Regions from separate parts of the Desulfomonile tiedjei DSM 6799 genome, predicted to be linked through region 3. Evidence: riboswitches for the same ligand, from Rfam matches in the RefSeq annotation. Region 3 holds a riboswitch; each other region holds the start of a gene.
What was found. A riboswitch is a leader RNA that binds a small molecule or an ion and turns the genes downstream of it on or off. The one in region 3 is predicted to bind cobalamin.
Positions count from the first base shown of each region.

Region 1: another riboswitch for cobalamin. It lies ahead of DESTI_RS04945 (alcohol dehydrogenase catalytic domain-containing protein); the one in region 3 lies ahead of cbiM (cobalt transporter CbiM).
Region 2: another riboswitch for cobalamin. It lies ahead of cobU (bifunctional adenosylcobinamide kinase/adenosylcobinamide-phosphate guanylyltransferase); the one in region 3 lies ahead of cbiM (cobalt transporter CbiM).

Region 1 covers NC_018025.1:1,163,535-1,168,695, reverse strand. The annotation lists cobalamin riboswitch at 425-616, shown strand; gene DESTI_RS04945 (alcohol dehydrogenase catalytic domain-containing protein) at 840-1,808, shown strand; gene trpD (anthranilate phosphoribosyltransferase) at 1,985-3,052, shown strand; gene DESTI_RS28455 (PAS domain S-box protein) at 3,809-5,161, shown strand, end outside.
Region 2 covers NC_018025.1:6,444,736-6,449,896, forward strand. The annotation lists gene DESTI_RS27735 (PIN/TRAM domain-containing protein) at 1-789, shown strand, start outside; gene DESTI_RS27740 (methylenetetrahydrofolate reductase) at 1,158-2,093, opposite strand; gene DESTI_RS27745 (methylenetetrahydrofolate reductase C-terminal domain-containing protein) at 2,090-2,758, opposite strand; gene DESTI_RS27750 (hydrogenase iron-sulfur subunit) at 2,788-3,225, opposite strand; cobalamin riboswitch at 3,791-3,972, shown strand; gene cobU (bifunctional adenosylcobinamide kinase/adenosylcobinamide-phosphate guanylyltransferase) at 4,270-4,818, shown strand; gene cobT (nicotinate-nucleotide--dimethylbenzimidazole phosphoribosyltransferase) at 4,815-5,161, shown strand, end outside.
Region 3 covers NC_018025.1:804,267-809,427, reverse strand. The annotation lists gene DESTI_RS03510 (hypothetical protein) at 313-768, opposite strand; gene DESTI_RS03505 (hypothetical protein) at 816-2,567, opposite strand; cobalamin riboswitch at 3,021-3,148, shown strand; gene cbiM (cobalt transporter CbiM) at 3,375-3,986, shown strand; gene prxU (thioredoxin-dependent peroxiredoxin) at 4,444-5,100, shown strand.

The DNA of each region.
Region 1 (5,161 bases), 360 kb from region 3:
GGCTCTTCTCCGAGAATTGTCTTTTGTCGTTTTCAATATTTCAGTCCTCATTCTCGTGTTTCAAATTTTAGTCAACTGAGAGTCAACATGAATGCGGAATCTGCGGTGCATTTGTGTCTATGTGGGACACATATCTAATCCCTTAAAGTCCTCTTGTCAAGCCATTATTGTGATGTTTAGTCGATAGGTGTCTTTTCGTGTCTAGGTAAGTAAAAAGGGATTCCTAATCCGCAGGTCGCAAGTTCGATCCTTGCCGGGGGCACCACAGATGAATCGTAACCAAGCTATTGGCCGTTTGTCCTACATCCTTTTTCTTTCTCAGAATCACTACTGTGCCCATTATATGTACTTGTCCTGAGAACAGGCCTTATTTATGGCTGATCAATGATGTCAGCGCGAGTCCGGTCTCACCTTTTTCTTGACACCTTACCCTTCTTCTGAGAATCTTTAAGAACATACGTCGAGGCGCCAACGGAACACGGTAAAAACCGTGGCGGTCCCGCCGCCGTAACCGGAGACGAAACGTGCAAAACCACTGTCCGGCTTCAGCCGAATGGGAAGGGCACGTGGAGAGAGACCCGGAAGCCGGAAGACGAGCGCTCCGACGAGGGTAACCGATGGTAAAGGAACGCCCTGCTGCTGAAACGCGGCAGGGCTTTTTATTTTCTGTGATGGTTCACAGCGACAAATGCAGAGATATGTGCCGGCACGGAGGCACGGCACCTACCGATTTTCGAGCTCTTTTCGCAATCGGCAATAATTCTGACATCTGCTATAGGAGAAACCTATCGTCTCGAATCGCCTTACAGACCAAAGCGCCTGCTTAGAAAGGTTCTGATGTGAAAGCACTTCGACTTCACCAGGTGGGTGAACTGAGGCTCGATGAGGTGACACTGCCCGAGCCCTCTCCTGAAGAAACCGTGGTCCGCGTGCGTTACTGCGCACTATGCCGCACGGACGCCAAGATGTGGCAGAAGGGCCAACGAGACCTCGTCTTGCCGCGGGTGTTGGGTCATGAGGTCTCTGGAATCGATCTGACCTCCGGGCGTGAAGTGGTCGTCTGGCCCGGTGCGACCTGCGGTAGTTGCAGTTTCTGCATCCAGGGATCGGAAAACCTCTGTCCCGACATCCACATTATGGGGTTCAACCGGGACGGCGGACTCGCGCAGGCCATGGTTGTGCCGAAGGAATCGCTGATTCCCGTACCTGCCGGCGTCTCATTGCGGCTCGCCTGCTTGGCCGAACCGTTGGCGTGTTGTCTCAATGCGCTGCATCAAATCCAGACCCGGCCCGGTGATCGGATACTGGTCTTCGGGGCCGGGCCTGTGGGTCTTTTGATGGGACTCGCAGCTCGGTCTTTTTCCGCGCGGGCTTTCGTCGTGGAAAAAGAACCGGCGAGGCTTGAACAGAGCCAGGTCTATTTGGATCGCCTCGGCATCCCAGCCGGCACCCAACCTTCCGCCAAGGGTTTTGATGCTGCGATCAATGTCTGTGCTGCCACGGACACCCTTTTCTCGGGACTTCGTTCGACCCGCGCGGGAGGAAGCTTCTGCCTGTTCAGCGGATTGCCTCATGAGGACACCATCACTTCCGACGTTGTCAACGAAATCCACTATCGACAACTTCGTGTCACTGGAGCGTACGGTTGCACGCGAGCACAGTTTCATGAAGCACTCGACATTATCAGGCAGCATGATCGGGACATCGAGCTTTTAGTAGAAGGGGAGATCACCCTTGAAGAAGTGACCGGCCATCTCCCTCGAATCGCTGACGGTCAGGCGCTCAAGATTTTGGTTCGAATCGAATGATGCCATTTTGCATTCAAGATGTGCTTACTGCACTGACCTGGCTCCGCAGGTCAGTGCTTCGGCTTTAACGAGAACTATCTGGACTGAAAGTCCGTATGACCTGGGATGTGGGGGCTTTCGAGAGTCCTGCCATTCCTTGCCGTCATGCCGGTTTTACTACTGTGAAAGGAGACACCATGGCGACCGAACTGCAATTGCGGGAATTCGGACGGCTGACGTCGGCCGTTGCTCTGGGACGTACACTCAGCCGAGACGAAGCCCGTGAAGCGTACCGACAGATCATTCTTAATGAACAACCGGAACTTCAACAGGGGGCATTCCTCATGGCCCACATTTCCCGCGGCCCCACCATCGAGGAACTGGGAGGTGCCTGGGATGCGCTCGATCGCCACGACACAGCCAAGGTCTACACTACCCGGAGCGGCGTCATCTGCGATATCGTGGGCACCGGCTCTGATTCATTGAAGACGGTCAACGGGTCTACTCCGGCCACTTTCATTGCTTCAGCCTGCGGGTTGCCCATAGCTAAGAAAGGAGCCCGTCTGGTCACCGGAGTTGCCGGAGCATCGGACATTCTCGAAATCCTGGGCATCGATCTGAATGCTCCATTGTCCCAGGCACAGGACTGTCTCGACAAGTACGGCATCTGCTACCTGCCCGGAGAAGCATTTCTGAAGTCAGGTTGGGCACGATTGATCAGGTCCATGCGATTTACGTCCGCGTTCAACATTATCGGCCCGATCACCCGTCCGTGTGAGCAGAACAACGCCATAGTCATCGGAGCGTATGCACCCCACGTCTGCGACCAGCTCATCGCGGTACTTAAGGAAATCGGTATGCCCGCAGCGGTATCGCCCTTCGGCACTGCCGAAGGCATGGACGTCGGTCTCGGCATGGATGAATACTCCCCCTGTGGCCCCACAAGGGTGGTCGAACTGAAGGACGGTCGCGTGGAGACCTATGAAGTCACCCCTGAGGATTTCGGCATCAAAACAATTCCCTTTGAGAAGATTGCCAGTCGCAAGACCGCCGAGGCCAATGCAAAAGCCATTCTTCATGTGCTGTCTCAGGCGTACGACGAACCCGAAGCCCTGTTCTTCTGCATGAATGCCGGAGCTGCCCTGTACATCTCAGGCTACGCAGAAAGCTATCGGCAAGGCACGGATATGGCGAGGCAAGCTCTGGCTTCGGGAAAGGCACTTGAGAAACTCCAGCAACTCAGGGAATTCCAGGGAACGGCCTGAGACCAATATGCTTTCAAAGAGAGAAGATCTGGGAAACCCTTCTTGTAAGAAGTGTTTCCCAGTCCCTTCCCAAGAACTTTTAATATTCACCCAATTCCGTGGTTTTTCATAGAAAAACTACGGAATTGGGTGAGTGCTAAAAGTTTTTTGAAGGATTTGGAGACCTTTCTTATAAAAAGGTCCCCGGATTTTACTGCTTTGAAAGCAAATCCGTATGAGAAAATGCCATGGCGGGATGCCGAGCCGCTCCTCAAATTGACCGGATAAAGTAGTCCTGCGTAAAGTACTATAACGAGGAGACCTCTTGGGCTCATATCCGTTTGCTCAAACGAAGCGATTTGCGTCACCCTTCTTGCCGTTTAAGCTTCAGTTCGCCCACCCAATCATAGGTGCTAATTTTGCTGCAGTTCTTTGTCCCTCAGGGACTAAAGACAATAGCCCGGTAATTCATTGCCGAATTTGTGTGTCAGCCGTCCCTACATAGCTCTAAAATCATGAGTTTTTTCCTTAATCGGCGATAAATCGTCGGCCTATTTTTCCCGCTTCTCGCGGATTCCCCTGAATAACAAAGCGAAAACACTCTAAGTCAGCGCACAAGATGTGCCTCCCCCGTTTATACTTCACTTCAACTTCATCTCAAATGAAATCATGGACACTTTGAAGCCATAGCACTTTTCGATATACTGAAAAAGCGGCTGATTGGTTCCGAAAGTCGCACCCTTTTGCAATACGTTGTCGCAACTGAAAAGAAAGAAAATGAAAGTACTCGCCTCAAAATCAGAATTTTCCGATCCGGTCTCCCCGTCCTTCATACTTCTCCTGGAAAATCTCGACGCTGCCGTGTGGGTAGTTGATGCGGAAAACAAGCAGCTTCTGTTCGCAAATTCTCGGGCAGAAAAGATTTTGGCAGAATCGGAAAGCATCGCACACGAATACTCGTCTTCTGCGCCGGGTAGTCTGTGGAAGAAACCTGAGTCACTTGTTCCCCCATTGGAAGGTGATTCCGAATATCGGATCACGAAAGCCGGCCGGAAATTTGCAGTCCAAGAGCTTGATATAGATTGGCTGGATGGGAGAAAAGCTCAGGTAACCATTGCTCGGGATGTCACGCACACCAGCCGATTGGAAGAGGCTTTGCATGAGCTGGAAGCCCGCTTTCGAGCTACTCTTGATAATGCTGCTCAGGCAATTGTGCTTACCGATGATAAGGGTCACTATGCCCAGGTGAATCCGGCGTGGGAGAGAATGTTCGGGTACACAGCCGAAGAAGCGCTTGGAATGTCGCACCTGGATGTAACTCACCCCGATTTTCTCACCATATCGGAAGAGAAACTTACTGCACTGATCAGAGGAGATCTCGATTTTTACCGCATGGAAAAACTGTACGTTCGCAAGGACGGCACTTCCTTCTGGGGCGACCTGAGCGTCAGCCCTGTGCGAGGTCTGGATCGCCAGATTGGAGCCGCCGTAGGCATCATATCGGATATAACGGAAGCAAAGAAAGCCCAGGAAGCTCTCAAAGAGAGGGATGCACTCATCAGCGCTTTGTATAACAAAGCAGCACAAGCCATTGCATCCACCGATCACCAGGGAAAATTCGTTGAAGTCAATCCCGCATTCGAACGGATGTTCGGATACAGCAGGAGTGAAGCTCTGGAATTGACCCATCTGGATATAACGGTCCCTGAATTTTTCGACGTTTCCAGAGATAAGGCAGCGTCGCTTTTTCGTAGGGAATTGGACTCATACCGACTCGAGAAACGTTATTTCCGTAAGGATGGTTCCATGTTCTGGGGAGACGTTTCCATTGCCGGCATCCCACACCCTGATAATCGAGTGCAGTCGGTAGCAATTATCGTTGACATTTCCGATCGGAAAAAAGCTGAGGAGGCATTGCAGAAGGCGAACGACGAGCTGGAGCAGCGGGTTCTGGATCGTACAGCGGAACTTGCCGAAGCCAATGAAAGGCTGAAAAGCGAAATTGCCGAACGGGCACGCACGCAAGAAGCTCTGAAGGAAAGTGAAGAGCGCTTCCGAGCCATTTTCGAGACTGCCAAGGACTGTGTCTTCATCAAAGATAGAAATCTCAGGTACACTCTGGTCAATCCA
Region 2 (5,161 bases), 860 kb from region 3:
GTCGGCGTCATCTCTGGAGCATTGGCCTCCAATCTGATCACTTGGGGCATTCAACGCAATCTGGAACGACTTGAAATCGGCCTGCTGATTTATGTGACAGTCACGATGATCTTGTGTCTCGTGGGATTGCAGCTCGGATCCACGAAGGGAAGAGAGCTGAAGAAGAAATCCGAGACCGGCAAGGAAAAAGTGCGTGACGTCATCGGAATCCTCGATACCTCCGTTGTCATTGACGGTCGCATCGCAGATGTGTGCGAAACCGGTTTCCTCTGCGGCGATCTCATAATTCCTCAGTTCGTTCTCAAAGAGCTCCAGATGATAGCCGATTCTTCAGAAGCCACAAAGAGGACGCGTGGCAGACGGGGACTGGATATTCTCAACAAAATGCAGAAGCTCTCGCATGTGGTCATCATTATTGAAGCAACCGATTATCCGTCTGTCAAAGAAGTCGATCAAAAGTTGATAGAAATGGCCAAGGAGACGGGGTACGCAATTATTACCAACGATTTTAATCTGAACAAAGTCGCGGAAGTGCATTCCATCCAGGTGCTCAATATCAACCAGCTTGCAAATGCTCTGAAACCGGTGGTCCTGCCCGGCGAAACCATGAAAGTGCAGATCCTCAAGGAAGGCAAAGAGCATGGGCAAGGAGTGGCTTATCTGGACGACGGCACTATGGTTGTTGTGGATAACGGCAGGAGATACATGGGGAAGACTGTGGAAGTCACCGTAACCAGCGTGCTCCAGACTACCGCGGGTCGGATGATCTTTGCCGTGATGAAAGTGTAAGAATTTCGCTTTTGAATAGTAAAAGTTGGTGAATCTTCGTTTGTAGAAAGGTTCACCAAACCCTCCAGAAAATTTTATCGTGATCCCCAGAGTTAATTATCCAAATGAATATTCAAGAATATGGTGGGTGCCGTGCCTCCGTGCCGGATTATTTTTCGTATGATCAATGATATCGGCATGATGGACCGGGAGGGGAGAACGTGTCTCAAGAATCTCGAATGTATAAGAAATCGTGGCACGCCCCTACAAGGGCTGAGCCCGCAATGCCGAGATCACGTATAAATCGGAAGCATAATACATTTATCAAAAAAAACGGGAAAACCCTTCTTGTAAGAAGAGTTTCCCCGATTTTGCTTCTTTGTAGGAGATCAGACGACAGGTCGAGGGAGAAGTCCCGCTTTTTGTGCGATTTCTCCGACCTTTTCTTCCCATTCGATAGCCATGATGTGGACTCCGGCTATGCCTTTCATCTCACGGAGCTGTTGAATGGTCTCTACGGCTATGGTGATGCCTTCTTCGGCCTGTTTTTCTTTTGGCGTATCTTTCATCCTTTTCAGGAGTTCATCAGGGACGTCCATTCCAGGCACGTTATTGGCCATGTATCTTGCCATGCCGAATGATTTGAACGGAGTGACGCCACCGAGGACGAACACCTGTTCATGAAGACCCCGATCTACGACGCCTTTCATCCATTCCCCGAATTTCTTCACATTGAAAATACACTGCGTCTGGATGAACTCCACTCCGGCCGCCACCTTCTTGGCCAGACGCGGCACCCGAATCTCGAAGGGGTCCGCAAAGGGGTTTTCCGCAGCTCCAATGAACAATTTGGGAACACCCTTGATTTCATCGCCACCGAGGAATTTCCCGTTGTCTCTCATGCCGCGGACTGTTTGAATCAGTTGAATCGAATCCAGATCGAACACGTTCTTCGCTGAGGGATGATCTCCGAATTTCTGGTGGTCTCCGGACAAGCAGAGCATGTTGTTGATACCCAGAGCAGCGCCACCGAGAATGTCACTCTGCATGGCGATTCGGTTCCGGTCTCTGCATACCATCTGCATGACCGGCTCCATCCCTTCCTGCATCATGATCACAGCGGAAGCGATTGAGGACATTCTCACCACTGAAGTCTGGTTATCGGTAATATTGAAAGCATCTGCATTATTCTTCAGGAGCTGGCATTTTTTTCGGATGACTTCCGGATCGGCGCCGCGAGGTGGGCCGCATTCGCCGGTTACCGCGAACTGGCCGGACCTGAGAATCTTCTCGAGTTTGCTGTTTGTTTTACACTCGACGCTCATCGTTGAAAGTCCTCCCTGATCATCTTGCGGGGACCTCCGTCCCTATTGGATCTCCAGTCGTTTGACGGCATGATCTGTTCATATCTATCCATGAGATTGAGAGATTTCAGCCGATCGATTATCAGTTGCCAGGCGCAATCCACATCGGGGTCGATCTCGCACTTGCCCTTCGTGGAGCCTCCACACGGACCGTTCAGAAGGCTTTTCGAGCAACGGGCTATGGGACAGATTCCGCCGGTGTACGCCAGTTTACACTCACCACAGGTCTGGCAGCGTTCGACGTAGTATCCTTCTTTCTTGGAACCGCCCACGAATCCGGTATTCAGAGCAGGGTACACCGGAATTCCCATATATTTTTCCGCCATGAACTGCACGCCTGCGCCACATGCCATGGAGACAACTGCTTCCACTTGAGGAACCATGCTCTCCACTTGCTCGATGTACTCGGGATCGCATTGTCGTTCTATAGTATGTTCGATAATTTCGAGCGGTTTTTCTTCTTTTTCGCGTGCTATTCTGAGTTGGCTGGACAGAACGCGTACTGCATCGTGACCGCCCGTAAGGCATACTGTTACGCAGCCACCGCATCCCAGTACCATGATTTTCTTGTTCCCTTCTATCATACGCATGATTTCATCGAAGGGTTTCCGTTCGCCTATGACCATTTTTCGCCTCCAAAGGGACTTTGCCTGTTTTAAGCCGCTTTTACCGTATTCTTATGCTTTTTGTTAAGTGGACTGGGACCCAAATTGCGGATGCGTTCCGTGAACTCACGAGCGACTTCGGCGAATTTCGGGCCCATGGCGGCGCTCATGTTGAACATCTCCAGGCGTTCCGGCTCGAGACCGGCTTCCTGGATCAATTTCTTCGTATAATTCACGCGAGGTTTGGCCACCAGGTTTCCTTGGATGAAGTGACAATCACCTTCAAGACAGCCGGCAACGTATACGCCGTCAGCGCCTTTCTCGAAAGCCCGGAGCAGGAAAACCGGCGTAATCTTTCCTGTGCAAGGCAGTCGGATAACTCGTATATTGGTAGGATATTCAAGTCTCATGCTGCCGGCGAGATCCGCCGCGCCGTACGCACAATAATGACAACAAAATGCTACTATAGTGGGCTCGAAATCTGCCATGAGTGAAGTCTCCTGGATCTAAGTATCTGCTGGAAAAACGATGGGTGAGCATCAAATTTAAACCAACAGCAGAAAAAAATCAAGAAGTCAAAATCATGAGGCCTGATGTTCTCCATCTCAAAGTGCGACAATGTCTGATCTTCCCTGTTGCCGTTTCACTGCGGAAATCCCGATCAGGCTCATTCCGAGGATCGATGACAACGTATAAAGAATTGCCAAAAGTGGTATCCGATTGAAATAAGAATGTTGGTGGGTGCCGTGCCTCCGTGCCGGCACATCTTTAATATGATCAATGATATCGATATAATGGACCGACAGGGACGCCGGTTCCCACCAGTATCTTGTGTTGGAGCATGGGATAAACGTCAAAATTTTTGGCAATCGCTATAAAGATTGGAGTGCACGGAAAAACTTCATTGCGCGACATGCTGTAGCAAACGGTTGCGCCCACGGCTACGTTCGGTCGCGCTTCCAGCGACTTTTTCGGGTCAGGATCGGGGTGTCGACACAGTTTCCCGGATTTTTTTCCTTGACTGTTGTAGCCTTCGACCGTTATCCTACTAGTTAAGGTTCAGTAATTGGGCTATCCTAAAAATCAGGATTTTAGGGAAAACGGTGCAAATCCGTTGCGGACCCGCCGCTGTAACCGGGGATGAAAGCCGCAATACCACTGTCAATTCTTGATGGGAAGGGCGGCGAGTAAAACGAACCGGAAGCCAGAAGACCTGCCCATGGGAGCTATAGCGTCACGCTCTTCGCGGTTCGAGAGCATGGCAGCAGGATGAAAAACGGCATCCTCGGGCATACCCGAGGATTTTTTTATGCTTCTGACCATCGATTCTCCTTCCGCACACTGCCTCTGGCACGGGCAGGTTTCCTGTCGCTACGCGCTTAGCGTATATTTGTTTTTGTATTCAGGATGTTGAGACGCTTATGTGAACTCCGGTCAGGGAGAATTTTCCGACTGAGCCTTTTACTCATGTTGGAAAGCTACTTGAATTTTTCCGGATTGTTCCTCAAAATAGCATAATAAATAGGTCTCAAATGGCGAGGATCGTTCTTATCACAGGCGGTAGTCGAAGCGGAAAAAGTGATTACGCTTTGAATCTGGCCGAATCTCTTCCCGGATCTCGTGGCTTCATTGCGACCTGTCAGCCGAAGGACGCAGAAATGGCTGAGCGGGTCAGAAAGCACAGAGAGCAGAGAAGCGATAGATTATGGGACACTATTGAGGAACCCGTCGCAATCGCTCCAATTCTCGCTCAGTCCAGGCATTCCGTTTATCTTGTCGACTGCTTGACCCTGTGGATTAGCAATCTGATGTACCAAGCTTCATTGCAGGAAAAAGACTTTACCGAATACGAGCTGATCTCGGTAGTGGGAGAATTGCTGGATGCCTGTTCCCTTTCAAATGCAACAGTCGTATTCGTCACCAATGAAGTGGGATCGGGAATTGTCCCCGAAAACCCTCTGGGACGCTTGTACAGGGATCTTGTCGGACGCTGTAATCAGATAATTGCCACAAAGGCCGATGAGGTCATGCTCGTTGCGTGCGGATTACCACTGACTCTTAAGGAAAGGACTTCTTTATGAATTTGGTCGAACAGACAATCGCCGGGATAGAACCGGCTGACACATATTTTCGCAATAGAGCCAAGGAAAGGCTGGACATGCTCACCATGCCGCACTGGGCATTGGGCAGACTCATGGACCTAGCCATGGATCTTGCCGGGATGACCGGATCGATGAACCCGAAATTCGATAACCGGGTCATTGTGACCATGGCGGGGGATCATGGCGTTACAGCGGAGGGCGTGAGCAAATACCCTGCAGAAGTTACGGTTCAGATGGTTCACAACTTTCTGCGCGGCGGAGCCGGAATCAACGCGCTTGCCAGGACTGTAAAAGCAGATGTAGTCGTGGTGGACATGGGCGT
Region 3 (5,161 bases):
TAATGTTGTCGACTTCCATTTTTTGAGAGATTGGCGGTCGATCGAACACGTATTTTGCGACCGCGCATCGGATGCATGCGTCAAGATTGATACCAATGTGCTTTCATAGAGGGAATATTGAGAAACCTGTTATTTGCCGGACCGGATTTGCTCCCGGTGATGGCGGGATTACTTCTTTGAACGCTCATTGATATGAGGCATAAATAGATTCTGCCGGCTTGTATGCACACATCCCTCTAAACAAAAAAAATCGGAGGACCACTTTCAACGCGTGTTCCCCCGATTTCTTAAGCGATTCGAGACGAGCTGGTATCAGCCGAGCTTTGGACAGTCCCACTGTCTGTCCCAGCCTCCAACTCCGTCATCTTTTTCGTCCTGACCGTTTTCTTCTTCGTTTTCTTCTCCGTTCCCGTTTTCCTCTCCGTTATCTCCTTTCTCGTTCTCTCCAGCCGGAGCCACTTTGGGCTTCTTGTCGGTTTTCGCTTTGTCCCAATCAACAATTCTGAGATCAAGATCCTCGCCCGGCTTGTCGTCACCTTTTATATCCGGGAAGGGTCTTGCGGGAGCATTATGAGCCACTCGAACAGACGCCTTTGCATCGTTCCCGGAAAGAATCCCGGAGCCGTCGCTATATCGATGGGAAAAGTTTGCAGATGTAATGCTATGTCCTATCTGTGAACTACTTTGAAGCAGATGACTACCGTACGCCTGACCGGCTACGACCGTCAGGGGGACCATTACCAGCAGTATGAACAACAGTTTTTTCATGATAATACTCCGCAAAGAAGTCGCTTAATCGAAGCGCGGCTGCCGCGTTAGAATTCAAATACCAGCGAGAGTTCACCGCCGATGATGGGATCGATCGTTCTGTTCGGATTGGTTCCAAAATTGTTGGCTGCGGTCCCTGCTTGCCATCCGGGAACGGACCGATCCGCACATGCGTAATTGAACCACTTGCCGGGCTGCCAATAGCCCAAGACGACTCCTGCGGTCCACCCCTCCAAAAGCTTCCAATCCAATCCTGCATTGATCTCATATCCGAGAGCAGTATCGGGGATGTTGGGAGAAGTCGGATAGCGGTTAATATTGAAGCTCACATTCCCGTCAGGAACGTTCCCAAAATCACCAACACCGGCATTGGGGCCCAGTGAACCCCAGCTATACCCGTTGGACGTCCTGTTCGCGTAGAAAAAGGTTCCAAAGACATTGAGGTTGGATGCAACGGCATAGTCGGCTCTGGCTGCAAATACCGAAGCATCTCTCAAGTATCCGTCTCCGGAAAGGTTATAAGCGTTCAGTCCTCCGCCGTAGTTGTAGCTGAAAAGATAACTGTAGGGCCTGAACACATCAAAGTTTCCCAGTTGCCGATCATACTCGGCATGCCATACAAAAAGGGCGGGCTGTTTGCCGATAATGGTGCCAGCTCTTCTGTCCGGACCTGGAGTCCAGGCATGCAGGAGACTCACTTTGGCAGGTCCCGCCATCAGCCCCAATTCAACCATATAGCGCCACTGCTCCGCATACCGGGTATGGGGCGGCGTAACCTCTCCGTTGGGGTCCGATCCAAAGCGATCCGTCCAGTATAACCACGCTGCCTCCGCATTGAAGAAGAACCGGCCGTTGTTGTACTTGAGAAAGGTGGTGCCGTGAGAGAGTTCCGTGTCCTGAGCCGCCCAGGTGGTTTGAGCGGGAATCCCCGCAGGGTCAATCAACTGAGCTTCAGGACCGATGTGATATGCTCCATAAGAACCGAGAATGCCGGCTCTTAGCGGCCCGCAGCTATACATCACAAATGCCAGGAAGTCTTTGGAGAAACTCCCGCTTCCGTCAGCACGACTGAAATATTGTCGGTACGGATTTACGCCGTTAGGCTGGCCGGGGTACACTGCAATAGTGTATGGGTTGAAATTGTCTCCAAGGGACACCTGATTTTCAACGACCTCCCGAATGCTGGAGCTTCCTGCAAATCGGTACGGATAAAAAGCGATCCCGATATCCAAAGGCCCATAGGGAACTGTAAGCGATATGGATTCGGTGCTCGCGGCGTCCTCTCCATCGTACTGCAATGCATTTCCGAAGGTCCAGGGCCTCTTCCCGATGCCGAATACACCGATCGGTGTCTGCGCTGTCACCCAGAAGAGTGTCCACTGTCCTTCACTGAAAGCGTTTTTCGTGCCAGGGGCATCCTGAGTGTGATAATCGGAAGCAAACGGGTCGCCGTACGTCCCTAATCGGTACAAACCGGTTATCTTTATCGCAGGGTTGATCTTGATAACCGGTTGAAATCCCACATTGAAGTAAGACCACCTCGCCTCGGCCGAGGTGGTTATATTCGTATCGAACTGGCCGCCATTCCAGAAGTTGAGATTGGCGGCTCTGGTCGCTCCGCCGTTATCCACATTGTACTGCCCGAAAAAGCCTTTGTGACCGGTCTGATTGTACCACTCGTACGTCCAGTTAAAAGATCCCGCCAGCTCGAATTCCCACGCCATTGCCGGGGGATTAGAAAAAAGACAGAGACAACCCACGAAAAGTACTACTGGAAGGAGACATCTCGTCCCTCGCATGGTCCGTCCTCCTATTACAATGCAATCAGGTACAATTTTCTAAGATTATAGTATTGGCGTAGCACTTTGTTCGTTTTCGTGTCAAGTAAAATGTGTGATGATCCGGATCCATTCAGTTATACGTGGGGAAAATCCCCCCTCCCCCCCCTTTATAAAAGGGGGGTAAAGAAGCAACCCGAAATTCCCCCCTTAGTAAAGGGGGGTTTGGGGGGATTTGGAAAGTTGGAAGGACTGTGATCCGAGAAAAGATTCTCTCTACCCCGAGTAACTGAATCGTTACGATGATCCTCAAATTGCATCTTCTCTGAGAAGAAGAACGAACTAATCGAACTTACGGTTTGGTGGGATGAGGAGCAGTTCATATTATCAAACCGAGAAGTCCTTGACATGGTGAGGTCGGTCCGTCTATTCTCCGATCTGGTTGAACAACAGATTGTCCTAAACCGGATCTTCGGGGAAGACGGTGAAAGGCCGTCGCTGCCCCGCAGCTGTAACCGTAGACGAAATCCGTAATGAGCCACTGGAGCGTTTTTTCTCCGGGAAGGCACGGAGAGTAGGAAGAAACGGGAGCCAGAATACCCGAATTTCCGCGTGCCCTATGTTTCTTGCGCGGGCGAGAGAGGGTGTACCGTCGATTGACCCTCAAGCCCACTGGGCGAGAGGGTTTTGTTGTTCTAACGAAGGAAAATATTCGATGTTCGATTTTGGCCGTGCATTCCGTGCGGTCCAATCAAGGGTGTCGCTGCGGTTTGCTTTTTCAAAGCACACTCCACAACCTGCGCTCAGTGCGTTCTCAGGGAGTTAATCATGCATATTTCCGAAGGAGTTCTCAGTGCACCGGTATTGCTCACGGGAGCAGGGCTTACTGCTGTTGGTACGGCTGTCGGACTCAAGAAAATAGATTACGACCAGCTTCCCACGTTAGGTCTCTTCGCCTCAGTTTTTTTCGTCGCTTCGCTCATTCATGTCCCCCTGGGGCCTTCCTCCGTTCATCTCATACTCAATGGAATTTGCGGACTTCTCCTGGGATGGAGCGCTTTTCCGGCCATTTTGGTAGGTCTTGTTCTCCAGGCAGTCCTATTTCAGTTCGGAGGGCTCACCGTTCTGGGAGTGAACACTTTTAACGTCGCGTTTCCGGCTGTCCTTCTCGGAGGACTCTGCCGGAATTGCTTACATTCGGATTTCACTTTGGTGCGCTGTGTGTGCGTTTTTGCCTGCGGAGCATGCTCAGTCCTGCTCACGGCTGTGTGTGTGGCAATCTGTTTAACAGCCACAGGTGAATCTTTTGCTTCTGCAGCCACCTTGGTGATTCTCGCTCATTTGCCGGTTGCGGGAATTGAAGGCATTCTTACTGTATTCTGTGTGGAGTTTATCCGGAAGGTCAGACCGGAAATCCTACCAGCTAATTCTCCGGCGTAAAACTGCTTGAACGAAGTTCCGGTTTGAGACAACGGCGCATGAAGATGAGATATCTCATACCACTTCGCAGCTATGCACATAAGATAGCCTTTACGATTCTTGAAGATTGCGGACGTCAACGTCCAACAGTCCTGCCCCGTGGCGACAGTCGACGGCGACAACGTTCAGAGGTTGCGATTGGAGTTAATCGGGGGTATCCTGACAGAGATCGTTACTAAGCCACGTGATTGAACTCATGCGGTGATTCAGCAATGGATGCGGATCCGTCTTGGGAAATTATTAACAAACCAAAATTATGTCACAAAACAGGAGGGTTCAGATGAAACGATCCTTAATAAGTCCGCTCATGGTTGCCATTCTTCTGCTCATCGTCGTCACTTCCCTCACTGGTTTCGCCGCGACCAGTGAAGAAGTGTCGAGTTCGTGCGTTGCTCCCGCCCGAGGTCCCATCCTCGCCATGGCGCAGGAGTCGGCTGGTGGTCAGATTCAGACTCCTATGACACCAACGCAGCCTATTGCGAAGGTCGGCAAACCTGCGCCCGACTTCGAGGCCAATGCGTTTGTCAACGGTCAGTTCAAGAACATCAAGCTGTCCGACCTTAAGGGTAAATGGGTGGCGCTCTGCTTCTATCCTGGGGATTTCACCTTCGTTTGACCGACGGAACTCACGGCAGTTGCCGCGAAATACGATGAACTCAAGTCACTGGGCGTCGAAGTGCTGGCTCTCAGCACTGATAGTCGTTTCTCGCACAAGATATGGCAGGAAACCGAGCTGTCCAAGATGATCCCCGGCGGCGTTCCATTTCCAATGCTGTCAGATGCGGGAGGACTGATCGGCAAGATTTACGGGATTTATGACCAGGAGTCCGGGGTCAACATTCGTGGAAGATTTATAATTGACCCGGATGGAACAATCCAGGCAATGGAAATCTTAACCCCGTCAGTGGGACGAAATGTTTCTGAACTGATCCGACAGGTAAAAGCATTTCAGCACGTGCGACAGTCAGGAGAGGCTACCCCATCCGGTTGGCAGCCGGGAAAGCCGACCTTAAAACCAGGCCCCGAACTGGTGGGAAACGTGTGGAAGGTCTGGAAGCCTGATAAGGCTTTCTAATCGCCAGTGGAAGCCCTTACTACCAAGGACGAGGACCGTTGCTTTTTTCGGGATTGCTTTG